3 regions of the uncultured Pseudomonas sp. genome follow, and region 3 is predicted to be linked to each of the others. Evidence: predicted binding sites of a transcription regulator. Region 3 holds the regulator's gene; each other region holds the start of a gene.
The links. Region 3 encodes FliA, which starts transcription of late flagellar genes. Its sites were predicted from a motif close to CTAAAGTTTNNNNNNNNNNNGCCGNTAA; they were not measured.
Positions count from the first base shown of each region.

Region 1 (5,798 bases), 1.8 Mb from region 3:
GTTGCACCCTGCACCTCTGCATCCGGCTCCATTGGAAATGCGCTTTTTTATCGAGCGCGTGCCGTTGTCGCTGACGGCCATCGTGGTCGCGGGGCTGTTGATTGGCTCGTTCTACGGTTTGGCCCCGCTATATGGCACGCGTATGGGCTTGTCCACTGAGCAAATCGGTTTGTTTATGGGCAGTTGCATTATCGCCGGCCTGGTCGTGCAGTGGCCATTGGGTTGGCTGTCCGATCGCCGTGATCGGGTTTATCTGATCCGTGGTTGCGCCGCGTTGCTGGTCGTGGCGGCATTGCCGCTAGCGCTTTTGCCGCAGGTCAGCTTGCTGCTTTTATTTGCCGTAGGCTTTGCGGTGTCTGCCCTGCAGTTCAGTCTCTACCCGCTGGCGGTGGCGCTGGCGAATGACCACGTTGAGGCCGAACGGCGGGTGTCGCTAACGGCCATGCTGTTGGTGACCTTTGGTGTCGGCGCTAGTATCGGGCCGTTGCTGGCAGGTGTGCTGATGCGCTTTTTCGGGGCAAACATGCTGTATGCCTTCGTCAGTGGTTGCTCGTTGATTCTGGTGCTATGCGTAAGGCCCGCGAAGGTCACTAATCTGCACCAGGTTGATGATGCGCCGCTGCATCACATCCCAATGCCGGATAGCACCACCAGTTCGCCGTTGACGGCCGCGCTCGACCCGCGTGTCGATGAGCAGGTGGTGCAAGAGCAAATGCATGACCACGGCGCGCCAGAGGATGCCGGCGTCGAGCCAGGCGCTGAACCAGGCGTCGAGCCTAAAGCTGAGCCGGCTCAGCGCGGATGATGCCGCTGCTCAGTGTGGTGATCCCGGTGCGCAACGAGGCCCAGGCGTTGCCCTATTTGCTTGAGGACCTGGCAGCGCTTCGCGCGGCGGGTGCGGAATTGATTGTGGTCGACGGTGGTAGCTGTGATAGCACCTGTGAGCTGGCCCTCGGGCGGGTTGATCGGCTGCTCAGAACCGCTCCCGGGCGTGCGTTGCAGATGAATGCCGGCGCGGCTGTCGCTCAGGGGGAGTACCTGTGGTTCGTGCACGCCGATACGCGGGTCAGTGCCGAGTCAGTCAAACGCTTGCAGGGCGTGTTGCGCGAGCGCCCGCTGTGGGGGCGTTTTGATGTGCGGTTGTCCGGCAGCGGGGTGGCGTTATGGGTGATTGGCTGGATGATTAGTCTGCGCTCGCGGCTGACGGGTATCGCCTCGGGCGATCAGGGGATATTTGTTCAACGGGCAGGCTTCGACGCCTTGGGTGGTTATGCGCAGATCCCGCTGATGGAGGATTTGCAGCTGTGTCGCCGCCTGAAGGCACAGGCTCGGCCGTATTGTTTGCGGCCACCCTTGACGACTTCCAGCCGGCGCTGGGAGCATCACGGAATCTGGCGTACCGTAGTGTTGATGTGGGGTTTACGTCTGGCCTATTACTGCGGCGTTAGTCCGGAAAAACTGGCTCGACAATACCGTCGAGGATCAATGCTATGAACCTTTCGATCTCATTGCACATGCTGGCACGCGCGCCAGTAGCGGGGCGAGTGAAGACCCGCATGATTCCAGCGCTGGGTGCTCAAGGTGCCTGTGACTTGCAGCAGCTGTTGTTGGAGCGTGCCTTGCAGTTGCCAGGTCATGGCTTTAGTGAGCGCTTTCTGTGGCTGGATGATTTGCCCAGCGCCGAGCTGCAGGCGCAGGCGCAGGAGTACGGTTGGACCTTGGTCGAGCAGCCGGCAGGCGATTTGGGTGAACGCATGCGGCGCATTGCCACCCTAGGGTTGGCGGAAAGTGATGCGGTGATCCTGATCGGTAATGACTGCCCGGCGCTGGATGGTGATTATCTGCAGCAAGCTTGCAGCGCGTTGCAGCAGCAGTCGGTGGTGATTGGCCCAGCGGAGGATGGTGGTTATGTGCTGCTGGGGTTGCGCAGCCTGCACGCCACGTTATTCAGCGACATTCCGTGGGGGAGCGAGCGGGTCTTCAATATGACGCTGCAACGCCTGCAGCAGCTGGACTGGCATCCGGTACTGCTGCCTGCGTTGTGGGACGTGGATCGGCCCGAGGATCTGCCGCGCCTGGCGGCGCTTAACATCCGGCTCTAGCGGCGTTAGAACAATCCGTCGCTTTCGAAGCGGCGCGCTTCACGTTGCAGTTGGTAGACAAAGCGCTCGACCAAGCGCTGCTCCTGGCCGCCAATGCGATGAAAGCGCGCGCCAATAAAGGTGCTGTCCACTTTCTCGTCATACACTACATGGCGCACCTCAAGCGGGGTGGTCATGGCACCGAAAGGAAATCGGGCGGTAAAGCGCTCATAAACCTGGCCGGCTTGCAGGCTGCTGCCAAGGCTGCCGGGGAAGCGCAGTTTGCAGCCGGTTGCCGATATATCCACTAACTCTCCAGGCAGAGCGGTACGCAGCTTATCGCCAGCCAGCTCTATCTTGAGTGATTCGCTCTGTCTCAGTGGGGCACGAAAAGCCCCGCGGCGTTGGTGGTAGGTCATTTCAGGCGGCATCGGACTGAAATAGCAGCGCGCACCTTGATGCTCAGTAATGCGTACGTTCTGTTCGCATTGCCAGGCCACGCGGACACCATCGTGGAACGCTTCGACGTTGAACGCTTCACCATTGACTAGATAGCGTTCACCGTCGCTGGGTATCAACTCATCGAGAATCAACAGGTTTTTATCGCGATCAACCTCGACCACATAGCTCTGGAAGCGTTGATTGCGTTCGTGGAAGGTGATGGTCAGCGGGTCATTGGCTTGTTGCAGTTGGCGTAGATTGGCAACTATTTCAACCGGTGCCTTGAGCACCTTAGGTGGTTGCGGGCCATCTTCCTGGCTAAAGGGGCTGGACACGGTCCGTAACTCTCCGGGCAAATGCGATGGCACGAGCATACTGGCTATATGGCAGTGTGCTCGGTGTGCCTTTTTAAGTGTCAGGCCTGGCTGAGCGGGCGCTGCTGAGCGATTCTAGCGGCACTGCCGCGACTGTCATAGAGGTTGGGGGTTTCGTTGCCGCGAAGAATGCCGAGCATGCTGTTGGCCGAGGCCTGGCTGGAACGAATCAGTCTGCCGTTACGCAGGTTAGCCGTCTGGCAGCGCTCGAGTAGGGCGCTGAGTTGATCGCCGCGCTCAAGTAACAGTTCGCCTTGGCTGGATTGGGCTGCAAGTGCCTGCAGGCCTGTGCGGTCAGCGCTGAGGTTGAGGCTGGCGAGCAGCTGGCTGCGTTCCTTGCCGTGCTGGTCGAGCAGGGTCAGCAACGGCAGCTTGTCAGTCAGGATGCTCTGCAGGCGCGGGAGGTCGCGATCACTGAGGGCTTGGAATTCGCTGTCGATCAATTCAAGCAATTGCTCGGCGGTGCCGATATCGCTGGTGAACAGTTGAAGCAGGCTGGTGTCTTGCATAGCGGGCTCTTCAGGGTAATAGATGCTTCAGGGCGTGGCATGAAGTGTCTATTGGGCGACCAATACCCCGACGCAGCCCGGAGGCTAGCGCTGGGATTCGAAATTAAGCAGTTTGCTGGCGACGCGCTGGCTATCGACTTGGTAGCTGCCGTCTGCAATTGCCTGCTTCAGTTGGGCGACGCGTTCTTTATTGACCGCCGGCTGATCGCGCAGCTTTTCGCTGGCTTTCTGCAGTTGTTGGGCCTCGCGGCTCAGTTGTACCGATTCGCCGCTCTTGTCGGCTTGTTTAGCTTGTTCGGCGCTGGGAACGTTGCCAGGCTGTTTGTGGCCGATGGCATCGCTCTGACCATTTGCCTGTGCGCTGCCTGCTCGCCCCGAGTTGGCTGGCGTTGCGGCATTGTTGAGCCGGTTGATATCAATGACCATGATGCAAAACCTCGAACAGTATTGGACGCTTGCCTGGTTGTCGGCATGGCCTAGAAAAACTTTAGGGCAAAAAACTGTGCGTCAGGTAACAGTCTAAACACAGTGCGGGTAATCGTCAGCTCACTGAGTGCACAAAGCCAAAACAACACACGTGCCTACATCGCCACTTCAACTTGTCCAGGGCCTACTACGCGGGCTCTGATCACGCGATTGGAGCGTTGGTTGCGCACGCTGATCTGCCGGCCAACCGTGCCATCTGACAAGGCTTCGCCGGGCATGCGCACGCTGATTCCGCCGCTGCGGGCGCTGATAACCACCTGCTCGCCCTTGCGTATGGCTTCGGCTATTTGCACATGGCTGGGGGCCAGCACCTGGTCCGGCAGCAGAGGGCGTGTCAATTTTTTGCCGATAGCCTGCTGAAGCGCTGTGAGGTAACCCTGATTCAGCAACCCGACATCCCGTTCGGCCAGCACGATATCCATGTCCGTCACCAGGTTGTTGCGTTTGAGCGGGCGACTCACGATCACCACCTCGCGGTATAGGCGAACTTGGCCGGGGACGAACACCGTCCATGGCGCATCGCCATCACAGCGTACGCGCAGCGTCACGCGGCCAATTGGTTCGGCGGGGCTTTCCAGGGTGGTGGTCAATGGCTGTCCGCACAGCGGTAGGCGCAGGCGTGGGTCAAGCCGATTGATTTCAATCTCATGGCGGCCAGCGATATTGCTGCGTTTTAAATAATCGCTCACCGCTTGCTCAAGAAACACTTCGCCGGCGCCGATAAGCTGTTCAGGCCGCGTGGCGTCTGCCGTTGCCAGGGTGCTATGGCAGAGCGCCAGTAAAGCGGGTACAACTGCCAGCCAGTAGCGGCGCAGTGGCAATGGGCGTCGGTTAGTTGTCGTTTCAATGTTCATATGGGTTGGTTAGCAAGGCGCGTGCCGCCTGCTACGCTGACAGCAATTTGTTACTCAAAGAGGAGTTTGGGTATGGCCGGTGTGATGGATTCGGTTAACCAGCGAACTCAGTTGGTTGGGCAGAATCGTTTGGAATTGCTGTTGTTCCGTTTGAATGGCAATCAGTTGTATGGGATCAACGTATTCAAGGTGAAAGAGGTGTTGCAGTGCCCGAAGCTCACCATCATGCCGAGATCCAGCCCGATCGTTCGCGGTGTGGCCAGTATCCGTGGCGGTACTATCCCGATTCTTGATTTGGCCATGGCCACCGGCAGTGCGCCGCTGGCCAACATCCACAACAGTTTTGTCATCATCACTGAATACAACACCAAGGTTCAGGGCTTTCTGGTGCACTCGGTTGAGCGCATCGTCAACATGAACTGGGAGTCGATTCATCCACCACCCAAAGGCACCGGGCGTGATCACTACCTGACGGCGGTTACCCAGCTGGACGGCAAGATGGTTGAAATCATTGATGTCGAGAAGGTTCTGGCTGAAGTAGCACCGACATCAGAGGTCATCTCTGAAGGTGTCTTGGATGCCCAGACGCAGGCGCGTGCGGTGACCAAGCGCGTGCTGACCTGCGACGACTCATCGGTGGCGCGCAAGCAGGTTACCCGTTGCCTGGAAACCGTCGGCGTCGAGGTGGTGGCGCTGAATGACGGCCGCCAGGCGTTGGAATACCTGAAGGCCATGGTTGAAGAAGGCCGCAAGCCTGAGGAGGAATTTCTCATGCTGATTTCCGACATCGAAATGCCGGAAATGGATGGCTATACGCTAACTGCGGAAATCCGTGCCGATCCGCGCATGCAAAAGCTGCACATCATCCTGCATACTTCACTGTCTGGCGTGTTCAATCAGGCCATGGTGAAGAAGGTCGGCGCGGATGATTTTCTCGCTAAGTTTCGCCCGGATGACCTGGCAGCACGGGTAGCTGACCGCATCAATATTGCGGCAGGGGACTGAGGGCCTGGCCCTCCGTTAAACATATGTTTGTCGAGGCCTCGCGAGTGT
Region 1 covers NZ_OX044366.1:2,384,663-2,390,460, forward strand. The annotation lists gene Q0V31_RS11105 (MFS transporter) at 1-805, shown strand, start outside; gene Q0V31_RS11110 (TIGR04283 family arsenosugar biosynthesis glycosyltransferase) at 805-1,494, shown strand; gene Q0V31_RS11115 (TIGR04282 family arsenosugar biosynthesis glycosyltransferase) at 1,491-2,102, shown strand; gene Q0V31_RS11120 (flagellar brake protein) at 2,108-2,857, opposite strand; gene Q0V31_RS11125 (flagella synthesis protein FlgN) at 2,938-3,405, opposite strand; gene flgM (flagellar biosynthesis anti-sigma factor FlgM) at 3,490-3,831, opposite strand; gene flgA (flagellar basal body P-ring formation chaperone FlgA) at 3,987-4,745, opposite strand; gene Q0V31_RS11140 (chemotaxis protein CheV) at 4,818-5,750, shown strand; gene cheR (protein-glutamate O-methyltransferase CheR) at 5,795-5,798, shown strand, end outside.
Region 1: a site for FliA is predicted at 3,869-3,896, ahead of flgM (flagellar biosynthesis anti-sigma factor FlgM). Genes of this name have one in related genera too.

Region 2 (5,798 bases), 3.1 Mb from region 3:
CAGCACGGCAAAGCCCTGACCCAGCGCCCACTCGATCACATGCCGGTACAAGCCAACGTGATCGTAATAACCGTGCTGCAACACTAAGGTGGCGCGCGGCTGCTCTGGCCACCAAAGCTGCGTGGCAATCTGATAACCACCCGTCTGCAACCAGCCCATGCGGCTGCGTGCGGCCAGCGCATCGCTAAACCCATAAAACTGTCGGTACGCCTGCTCAGCCGGCGACAGCGCACCGGCTGCGGCCAAGGGTCGCAGACTGGCAATCAGGTTTTGCGGCTGAAACGGCTCAGGCATGGGGCTTCCATCGATCACAGGAGAATATTCGCAGGCCATCCGGGCCGGCTTTATCAGGGGGCGGATATTCAGCTGTCACGCCAGCCATGGCAAGCTGCGCGCCTGTTAAGTGAAGACTGCCCATGACCCGACCCTCGCGCAACACCCTGCTCGCCAGCCTGCTGATTTTGCTTTGGGGCGCCGCCATGCTCGCCGCTTACTGGTGGTATGAGGCGCGCTACCTGCGCAGTTTCAGCGAGCAGACCGCGCTGTTCTACGGGGAGCAACTGCGCCTGCCTGACGAGCTGGCCGGCCCGGGACCGATTCGTCTGGTGCATTTCTGGGATCCGGCCTGCCCGTGCAATATCGGCAACCAGCAGCACTTGGCCGATTTGACCGAACGTTTTGCCCCGCAAGGCGTGAGCTTTTATGCCGTGCAGAAGCCCGGCAGCACGGGCCAGCTGCCGAGCACCCTGAGCGCCCTGCAACCGCTCGCGGCACTGCCCGGCAGCGGGCAAATTCCGGCCAGCCCGGCGGTGGCCGTCTGGGACCGCACAGGCCAACTGGCCTACTTCGGCCCCTACAGCGAAGGCGCCACCTGCACCTCCAGCAACAGTTTTATCGAGCCGATTCTCGATGCCCTGATCGCAGGTCGCCCAGTAAACGCCAGCAACACCTTGGCGGTGGGCTGCTTCTGCGACTGGCAGAACGACTGACGGCTGCAGGCCAGTGCTGCGTGAGTACACGCAGAAGCGACCTCATGTCTAGATTCGGCATGCCGATACAACACCTGCCGCGGGCTCCGACGGGCTAATCTCGGCCCAACAACCCTCGACTAGAATTATACAAATGCAATAGCATGTACAACTTAACGCTCAACATGAGCGACTCGCCAAGGATGGTTGCCACACTCACCGTGACTGCAACGCAACCTTTCGGGTCCCCCGCCATGCCTACTCGCCTTTCCCCCCTGCAACAGCACTACCGCAAAGCGGATCGCATCATGCTGGGTGTGCTCTGGTTGATGTTTGTCTACTCACTCGGCCTCGCGGCCTGGCATGGCACCTGGGGCCAGGCGCTGCTGGTCGGTGGCGGTACGGCCGTGGTGGTCAGCGTGCTCAACCAGCTGATCAGCGGCCAACGGTTACTGCGCTGCGTGATGGGCGCAGCCTTTATGGTGATGTCGGCGCTGCACATCAACCAGTCAGGCGGCATGCTAGAAATGCATTTCGGCATCTTCGTGCTCCTGGCCTTTCTGGTGTATTACCGCGACTGGTTGCCAATCGTGGTCGCCGCCGTGGTGATTGCCGTGCACCACCTGAGCTTCTTCGCCCTGCAAGCGCAGGGTGTCGAGGTCTTGGTGGTGAAGAATGGCAGCTGGCCGCTGATCTTTCTGCATGCGCTGTACGTCGTGGTGGAAAGCGCGATTCTGATCTACCTGGCCCTGCAGACTCACGCGGAAGCCGTCGAAGGTGCCGCGCTGATGCAGGCCGCCGAAAAACTCACGGAAAACGATGAGCAAATCGACCTCAGCTACCGCAGCACCGCGCAGGGCAAAGTCAGCCAGGGTTTCAACCATTTCCTCGACATCCTCGATGAGCTGGTCGGTGAAGTAATCAAGGACACCCAAGGCCTGCAACAGATGGGTGACAGCCTGCTGCAGGCCACCGGCCACCTGCGCACCGGGGCTGATCAGCAGCAAGGTGAAATCATCTACATGAGCTCGGCCATGCTGCAGATGAGCACGGCGATTGATGAGGTGGCCGGGCACGCCGATGGTGCCGCCACCGCCGCACAAACCGCCAACCAGCAGGCCGCCGAGGGCAGCCGCTCGGTCAACCATATACGCAGCGAAATCGGCAGGCTGGCCACACAAATCGACGTGACGGAAAGCGAGGTGCAAGCGCTGGCCACCCAGTCCGAGCAAATCGGCAAAGTGCTGGAAGTGATCCGCTCAATTGCTGAGCAAACCAACTTGCTCGCCCTTAACGCGGCGATTGAAGCCGCTCGCGCGGGCGAGCATGGCCGTGGCTTTGCCGTGGTAGCGGACGAGGTGCGCAACCTGGCGCAGAAAACCGCGCTGTCCACCGCGGAAATCCAGCAGATCATCAGCGGCCTGCAACAAGGCAGTCGCCAGGCGGCCAGCGCCATGCAGGCAAGCCGCGAGAGCGTACGCAGTTGCGTGCAGGACAGCCAAGCCACTGCTGAACTGCTCGGCGCGGTAGCCCATGACATCAGCGCCATCACCCAGATGAACGAGCTGATTGCCGCCGCCACCCACGAGCAAGCCGCCACCAGTGCGGAAGTCAGCCAGCATCTGCACAGCGTGCAGCAGGTGGCGGAACAAACCCTCGGCGATGCCCAGCAGCTGAATAACGACGGCCAGCAACTCAACCAGCTAGCCGCACGCCTGAGCAATTTGAGCCGGCGCTTTCGCGTCAGCCGCTAGTGCGATAACCCTGCGGCGTGTCGCCCCGCCAGCGGCGGAAGGCGCGGTAGAACGGCGACAACTCGGCAAAGCCGCAGGCGCGGGCCACTTCGCGGATCGCCAAGCCTTGCTCCAGCAGGCTTTGCGCGCGCAGACGGCGCACTTCATCGTGCAATTGGCGAAAGCTCTGCTGCTGTTCGGCCAGCGCCCGCTGCAATGCGCCTACGCTGAAACCCAGGGCTTTGGCGCAGTTCGGCAGGTCACACAACTGCACCCCTAGGTTGACCTCCAGCCAGTAACGCACGCGGTTGAGCAGCTGGTTTTCCTGCAGCTCGGCCAGCTCCACTTCGGCCTGCGCCCACAGCACCGCGAACAACCGTGGGTTAGCGCTGCGCGACGGCCGGCCAAGCCAGGCACGCGGAAAGATCAGCGCATCATGGGCCTGGGCAAAGCGCGGCAGCAGGCCAAACAAACGTCGATGCTCACTCAGGCGGCGCGGCGCAGGGTGACGGAACTCCACCCCGGACAGCTGAAAACTGCCGTCGTTGTTGATGCTCGCGAGCATCTTCTGCAGCAGCAGGGCCAGGCACTCCATCTGCTGACGCAGCGAACCGACGCCACGGTAATTCAGGTCAAAAATCAGCCGCGCCTGCTCACCCTCCAGCTCCAGACGTGCGGCAAAGCCGCCGGAAAGGATGTGCTGAAAGCGCAGAAAACTCTCCAGCGCCTGGCCCAGATCCCGACTGGCCAACAGCAGATAGCCGACCACATCCATCGGCCGCGGCTGCATGGTTTCCGCCAGGTGCAGGCCGATATCCACATCGCCGCTGATACCCGCCAGCGCCTGCCAAAAGCGCGGCGCGTTGTCGTGGTCTTCACGCGCGTTGAGCAGCGGCGGCGCGAGTACCACGCCCTGATAGGCCTGCCGGTAGGTATCGGTGGGGTCCAGGTGCAACGCCGCCAGCGCCTCATAGAGCAAACGGCGCAGGGTCGAAGAATGGGTCAGCATGCTGGCGATGCTGGCGATGCTGTTATGCGGATCGGTGGCCATACAACTCCCGTTAATTGACCAAAGACTTTCACTCTTGCTGTATTCGGTCAATGCCTGCACCGCAGCCAGCCCGCACAATGCGCGCAAACCGCTAACAAGGAAGACCCAATGAAACGCACCCTGACTGCCCTGGCCGTGATAGTTGCCGCCACTGCTGGCGGCGCTTACTGGTACATCGACAGCAAGCAGCCGCAACGTACTGGCGAGCTGCAATTGAGCGCCCTGCAGGCCGCAGTCACAGTGGATTACGACGAGCGCGGCGTACCGCATATTCAGGCGCAAAATGAAGCCGATATGTACCGCGCCCTCGGCTATGTGCACGCCCAGGACCGGTTGTTTCAGATGGAAATTCTGCGCCGCTTGGCGCGTGGCGAGTTGGCCGAGGTTCTCGGCAGCAAGCTGCTCGACACCGACCGCCTGTTCCGCACCCTGGGCATCCGCGAACATGCCGACCGTTACGCGGCAAAACTGGACATGAGCACCCCGGCGAGCAAAGCACTGCTGGCCTACCTGGACGGCATCAACCACTACCAGGCCAACCATCCGGCCCCGCTTGAGTTCGACGTGCTGGGCATCAAAAAGCGCCCCTTCACCGCTGCCGACACCCTCAGCGTCGCCGGTTATATGGCCTACAGCTTCGCCGCCGCCTTCCGCACCGAGCCAGTGCTGACGCATATCCGCGACCAACTGGGCGCGGACTACCTCAAGGTCTTCGACCTCGACTGGCACCCGCAGGGCGTGGTTGGGCAGAACCTCGCCGCCGGCGACTGGCAAGACCTCAACGCCATCGCCAAGCTCAGCCTGGCCGCCCTGGAAGATGCCGGCCTGCCGCAATTCGAAGGCAGCAACGCCTGGGCCGTTGCCGGCAGCCGCACCGCCAGCGGCAAACCGCTGCTGGCCGGCGACCCGCATATCCGCTTCGCCGTACCGTCGGTGTGGTACGAAGCCAACCTCAGCTACCCCGGTTTCAGCCTGTATGGCCACCACCAGGCGCTCAACCCGGTCGCCTCGCTGGGGCATAACCGCGAGTTCGCCTGGAGCATCACCATGTTCCAGAATGACGACCTCGACCTGATCGCCGAAAAGACCAACCCGGACAACCCCAGTCAGGTCTGGTATCGCGGCCAGTGGGTCGAACTGCACAGCCGCGAAGAGCAGATCAAGGTTAAGGATGCCGACCCCGTCAGCCTGACCATTCGCCGCTCGCCGCACGGCCCGATCATCAACAGCGCCTTGGGCGAAACCGCCGGTAGCACACCGATTGCCATGTGGTGGGCGTTCCTCGAAACCGACAACCCGATTCTCGACGGCTTCTACCAACTCAACCGCGCCAACAGCCTGGAAGCAGCGCGCAGCGCCGTGGCAAACATCGAAGCGCCGGGCCTGAACATTGTCTGGGCCAATGCCACTGGCGATATCGGCTGGTGGGCGGCGGCGAAACTGCCGCGCCGCCCGGCCGGGGTCAACCCAAGCTTTATCCTCGACGGTGCCAGCGGCGAAGCCGACAAAGACGGTTACTACCCCTTCAGCGCCAACCCGCAGGAAGAGAACCCGGCGCGTGGCTATATCGTCTCGGCCAACTACCAGCCCGTATCGCCCACCGGTATGGCCATCCCCGGCTACTACAACCTGCCCGACCGTGGCCAACGCCTGAATCAGCGCCTTAGCGACAGCAGCGTGAAGTGGGACCTGAACAACAGCCAGGCGCTGCAACTGGAACCCGGCACCGGCTACCCGCAGCGCCTGCTCGCCCCGCTGGCTGCCGACCTACGCGCCGCCGCTGGCGATGCCGAAGAGCAAGCGCTGGTCGAGCAACTGCTCAGCTGGGATGGCCAGCACAGCCTCGACAGCACGGCCGCCACGCTATTCAACCAACTGGTTTACCAGTTAACCCGCGCAGCCATGGCCGATGAACTGAGCGAAGCCTTCTTCAACAACCTGCTGCAAACCCGGGTACTCGACAGCGCCCTGCCGCGCCTGGTCGCCGATGCCCACTCGCCGTGGTGGGACAAGCGCGGCAGCGACGCCGTGGAAAGCCGCGCGGAT
Region 2 covers NZ_OX044366.1:1,034,429-1,040,226, forward strand. The annotation lists gene Q0V31_RS05045 (alpha/beta hydrolase) at 1-294, opposite strand, end outside; gene Q0V31_RS05050 (DUF6436 domain-containing protein) at 417-989, shown strand; gene Q0V31_RS05055 (methyl-accepting chemotaxis protein) at 1,223-2,722, shown strand; gene Q0V31_RS05060 (AraC family transcriptional regulator) at 2,712-3,752, opposite strand; gene Q0V31_RS05065 (penicillin acylase family protein) at 3,861-5,798, shown strand, end outside.
Region 2: a site for FliA is predicted at 1,031-1,058, ahead of Q0V31_RS05055 (methyl-accepting chemotaxis protein). Genes of this name have one in related genera too.

Region 3 (5,798 bases):
GCCCCTCGCCCTGCTCCACGTGGGCGGCATTACCGATCAACCAACGCTTGAGGTAGAACAGCGGCAAGGCTTTGTCACGCACAATCACCACTTCCTGACCATCAACGACATTGGTGCGCGACAGGTCGAGGTGGAAGATTTCATTAACGTTGACCAGCGGAAAGGCAAATGCCTGATTGGCCAGCATCACCATCAACGTCGGCATGATCGCCAGAGTCAGCGGCACTTTGATAACAATCTTCGAGCCCTGGCCTTTGACCGAGAACACGTTGACCGTGCCGTTGAGCTGGTTAATTTTGGTTTTCACCACGTCCATGCCCACACCGCGACCCGAGACATCGGATATCTCGGTCTTGGTCGAGAAGCCTGGGGCGAAAATCAGGTTGTAGCATTCGAACTCGTTGAGACGGTCAGCGGCGTCTTTATCCAGCAGACCTTTCTCCACCGCCTTGGCGCGCAGTACGTCAGCATCCATGCCCTTACCGTCATCGGAGATCGACAAGAGGATATGATCGCCCTCCTGCTCAGCGGACAGCACCACCTTGCCGCCCCGCGACTTACCTGAGGCCTCGCGCTCTTCCGGGGTTTCAATACCGTGGTCAACCGCGTTGCGCACCAAGTGCACCAGCGGATCGGCAAGCGCCTCGACCAGGTTCTTGTCGAGGTCAGTTTCTTCACCGACCAACTCCAGATTGATCTCTTTTTTCAGGCTACGCGCCAGATCACGAACCAGGCGCGGGAAGCGCCCGAAGACCTTTTTGATCGGCTGCATACGGGTTTTCATCACCGCGGTCTGCAGGTCGGCCGTCACCACATCCAGATTGGATACGGCCTTGGACATGGCTTCATCGCCACTGCTGGAACCCAGGCGCACCAGGCGGTTACGCACCAGCACCAGCTCGCCGACCATGTTCATGATCTCATCCAGCCGTGCGGTATCGACCCGCACAGTGGTTTCCGCCTCGCTCGGCGGCGCGGCTTTTTCTGCTACGGGCGCGGCAACCGATACAGGCTTTGCCGCCGGTTTTGCAGCCACGCTGGAGGGCTCCGCAGGCTTGGCGACGGGCGCAGGCACAACGGGCTTGATCGCCTCAGGCTCGACAAATTTACCTTTGCCATGCAGCTGATCGAGCAGTGCTTCGAACTCATCGTCGGTGATCTCACCACTCGCATCTGCAGCAGGCTCAACCTGGGCTGCCGGCGCGACCGGCGCCGACACAGCCGGGGTCACGAACTGCCCCTTGCCGTGCAACTGGTCGAGCAGCGACTCGAACTCATCATCGGTGATTTCATCGCCAGCCGAAGATGCTGGCGATGAAACAGCAGGCGCTGCAGGTGTCGCGCTAATTTCAGGCGCTACGAACTGACCTTTACCGTGCAGCTGGTCAAGCAGGGATTCGAATTCATCATCGGTGATTTCATCGTTACCGGCAGCGCTGGAGACTGGCGCTGCAGGCTCATCCAGAGCACCAAGCAGTGCTTCGAACTCACTGTCGGTGATATCCCCAGAGGCCAGCACGGGCTCCGCCGGAGCCTCAACTGGCGCAGCCTGTTCAGCCCCCGCTGGCTCGGCCAGGCGCGCCAAGGCGGCCAGCAACGCAGGGGTGGCCGGGGTTAGATCGGTACGCTCACGCACCTCGGTAAACATACTGTTGACGGCATCCAGTGCTTCCAGCACCACATCCATCAATGCGGAGTCGACGCGCCGCTCACCCTTACGCAGGATGTCGAAGACGTTTTCTGCAATATGGCAACATTCCACCAGCTCATTGAGCTGGAGAAAACCGGCACCACCTTTGACGGTATGAAACCCGCGAAAAATAGCGTTGAGCAGATTCATATCGTCCGGACGACTTTCCAGCTCTACAAGCTGTTCGGACAATAAATCAAGAATCTCGCCGGCCTCTACCAGGAAGTCCTGGAGGATTTCTTCATCGGCGCCGAAGCTCATAAGACGTGCTCCTAAAATCCTAGGCTGGAAAGCAGATCGTCTACATCATCCTGACTGGATGCGACGTCTTCACGCTTATCGGCATGAATCTGCGGACCTTCACCGTGGGAAGGCTCTTTTTGTTTTTCTTGTTCGGCGCGAAGCAACTCGTGGTTGTGCTCAATGCCGGCGAACTGATCCACCTGGCTGGCCATCAACACCAATTTCAGCAGGTTGCTCTCGACCTCGGTGACCAACTGGGTCACGCGCTTGATCACCTGTCCGGTGAGGTCCTGATAGTCCTGAGCCAAGAGAATGTCGTTGAGGTGCCCGGAGATTTTCGCCCCGTCGCGCTCACTGCTGGCCAGAAACAACTCAACGCGCTTGGCCAACTCACGAAAACCATCGGCGCTCATCTCGCGGCGCATAAAGCGCCCCCAGTCGGCACTCAGGCTGTGCGCCTCATCACTGAGGCCATTCACCAGCGGTGCGCTCAACTCGACCAAATCCATGGTGCGATTGGCCGCTTTCTCGGTCATCGTCACCACATAATTCAGACGTTCGGTGGCATCGGTGATTTGCGACACTTCAGTGGCATGCGGCACACGGGGGTCAAGCTGAAAGTTGACGATGGCGTTATGCAGCTCACGGGTTAGCTTGCCAACCTCGTGATACAGACCACGGTCTCGCGCCTTGTTCAGCTCATGTATGAGCTGCACCGCTTCACCAAAGTTGCCTTGCTCGAGGCTGTCAACCAGTTGGCGAGCGTTGTGCTTCAGGGACGTCTCAAGCTCACCCTGAACGGAATCTTTACGTTCCATAGAACCTCATGGCAGACATCAGCCGTTGACCCGCTCGAATATCTTCTCAATCTTTTCTTTCAGTACCTGGGCCGTGAACGGTTTGACCACATAACCGTTAACCCCAGCCTGAGCGGCTTCGATGATCTGATCGCGCTTGGCTTCAGCAGTAACCATCAGTACCGGTAGGCTTTTCAGGCGCTCATCTGCACGCACGGCGCGCAGCAAATCGATACCGGTCATGCCTGGCATGTTCCAGTCCGTCACCAGAAAGTCGAAGCTACCGCTTTGCAGCATTGGCAACGCCGTAGTGCCATCATCGGCCTCTGCGGTGTTGGTGAACCCCAAGTCACGCAGGAGGTTCTTGATGATCCGTCGCATCGTTGAAAAGTCATCAACGATGAGGATTTTCATGTTCTTGTCCAAGTCGACCTCCGTACAGTCCCAGCGCACCCAGCAACCTGCATGCGCCTTTAATCGTGAAACCAGCAGCGTTAGCGAAGCAACTCAGCGTGCGCGCCACTCACCCAGGCGGGCGCGCAGACGAGCGGCACACTGACTGTGCAGTTGGCTTACGCGTGATTCGCTCACCCCCAACACTGCGCCGATCTCTTTAAGGTTCAATTCTTCATCGTAATACAGTGCTAACACCAAGCGCTCGCGCTCCGGCAGGTTGCCGATGGCATCCGCCAAGGCCGCCTGAAAGCGTTCATCTTCCAGATCACGAGAAGGTTCGAGGTGGTGGCTGCCAGCGTCTTCACCCAGCTCGCCATGCTCGCCGTCCTGTAACAGGTCGTCGAAGCTAAACAGGCGGCTGCCTAAAGTGTCGCCAAGAATGCCGTAGTAATCTTCGAGACTCAATTGGAGTTCGGCCGCAACCTCTTGATCTTTAGCGTCTCGGCCGGTTCTGGCCTCAACTTTTCGAATTGCATCACTGACCATGCGGCTATTGCGATGCACCGAACGCGGTGCCCAGTCGCCTTTGCGCACCTCATCGAGCATGGAACCGCGAATGCGGATACCGACGAATGTCTCGAAGCTGGCACCTTTACTGGAATCGTATTTTTTTGACGCTTCGAGCAAGCCGATCATTCCGGCCTGAATCAAATCGTCAACCTGCACACTGGCCGGTAAGCGCGCCAACAGGTGATAGGCAATGCGTTTGACCAGAGGCGCATAGCGCTCGATCAGCTGGTGCTGGGAATCCTGCGCCTGCGCTTTGCTATACATACGAAGTCCAGAGGCTGCTGTCATATGGCCGGGTCTGCAATCGGTTGCTGCACCAGACGCTCAACGAAAAACTCCAAATGGCCACGCGGGTTGGCCGGTAACGGCCAGGCGTCGACTTTCTGGGCTATCGCCTTGAACGCCAGTGCGCACTTCGAACGAGGGAAGGCTTCGTAGACCGCGCGTTGCTTCTGCACGGCCTTGCGCACTGATTCGTCGTACGGCACGGCACCGACATACTGCAGGGCAACGTCGAGAAAACGATCAGTGACTTTGGTCAACTTAGCAAAGAGGTTACGACCCTCCTGCGGGGTATGGGCCATGTTGGCCAAGACCCGAAAACGATTCATGCCGTGATCGCGGTTGAGCAATTTGATCAACGCATAAGCATCGGTGATCGAGGTCGGCTCGTCGCACACCACCACCAGTACTTCCTGCGCGGCACGGACGAAGCTGACCACGCCATCACCAATACCTGCGGCGGTGTCGACAATCAGCACATCGAGGTTATCGCTGATATCACTGAATGCCTGGATCAACCCGGCATGTTGCATGGGCGACAGCTGCACCATGCTCTGAATGCCTGATGCGGCGGGTACGATGCGAATACCGCCAGGGCCCTGCAGCAGCACATCGCGCAGCTCGCATTCGCCACTGATAACGTCTTCCAGAGTGCGTTTGGCACTAAGCCCCAACAACACGTCGACGTTGGCCAATCCCAGGTCGGCGTCCATCAACATGACCCGGCGTCCCAGCTCGGCCAAGGCCAATGCAAGGTTTACCGAGACGTTGGTCTTGCCGACGCCACCTTTGCCGCCGGTCACCGCAATCACCTGTACGGGATGCATACCCATAATTTCTAACACCTTGTCTAACTTCGACTGGAGCCACTTGGTCGGCTAAGCAGCGCTCAATTCCAACTACATTTCGCTTAACTAACGTGCCGTGCGGGCTGCTGGTAAAGGCCGGAAAACATCTCCGCCATCGTATCCTCACTCGGTTCTTGGGTCGCCTGCAGCCCAACGGCCCGGCTGACCAACTGATGACTGCGCGGAATCTGCAAATCATCGGGAATGCGTGGCCCATCAGTTAGATAGGCTACCGGTAGACGTTGGCTAATAGCCAGTCCTAAAACCTCACCCAAGCTGGTGGCTTCATCGGCCTTGGTGACAATACAGCCGGCCAGACCGCAACGCTTGTAACTATGGTAGGCGGCTTTGAGCACTTGACCTTGGCTGGTTGCGGCCATCACCAGATAGTTTTTTGCGTTGACGCCACGGCTGGCCAAAGCTTCCAGTTGCATGCGCAGCGCCGGATCATTGGCTGGCAGGCCGGCGGTATCGATCAACACCACACGTTTGCGCGCCAGCGGCGCCAGGGCCTGAGTCAACGACTGGCCAGGGTCGACCAGGGTGACCGGCACGTTAAGAATACGACCCAAGGTTTTGATCTGCTCCTGCGCGCCGATGCGGTAGCTGTCGAGGCTGACCAGGGCGATATGCTGTGCGCCGTACTTCAGCACGTAGCGAGCGGCCAACTTGGCTAGGGTGGTGGTCTTGCCCATGCCGGCGGGGCCCACTAGGGCAATCACCCCGCCGTCTTCCATGGGTTCTTGCTGCGGGGTCTTGATCGCATGAGCCAGATGCGCCAATAGCATGCGCCAGGCCTGACGCGGCTCGGCAATATTCGCGACGCGCTCAAGCAGCGCTTTCGACAGATCGGCAGAGAGGCCCATGCGTTGCAGACGACGCCACAGATTGGCTTGCTGCGGCTGGCGGTTCTGCAGCTGGCCCCAGGCAATCGAGCCCAGCTGCATTTCAATCAGTTCACGCAGGCCATGC
Region 3 covers NZ_OX044366.1:4,140,370-4,146,167, forward strand. The annotation lists gene Q0V31_RS19280 (chemotaxis protein CheA) at 1-1,951, opposite strand, end outside; gene Q0V31_RS19285 (protein phosphatase CheZ) at 1,963-2,751, opposite strand; gene Q0V31_RS19290 (chemotaxis response regulator CheY) at 2,770-3,144, opposite strand; gene fliA (RNA polymerase sigma factor FliA) at 3,238-3,984, opposite strand; gene fleN (flagellar synthesis regulator FleN) at 3,981-4,811, opposite strand; gene flhF (flagellar biosynthesis protein FlhF) at 4,889-5,798, opposite strand, start outside.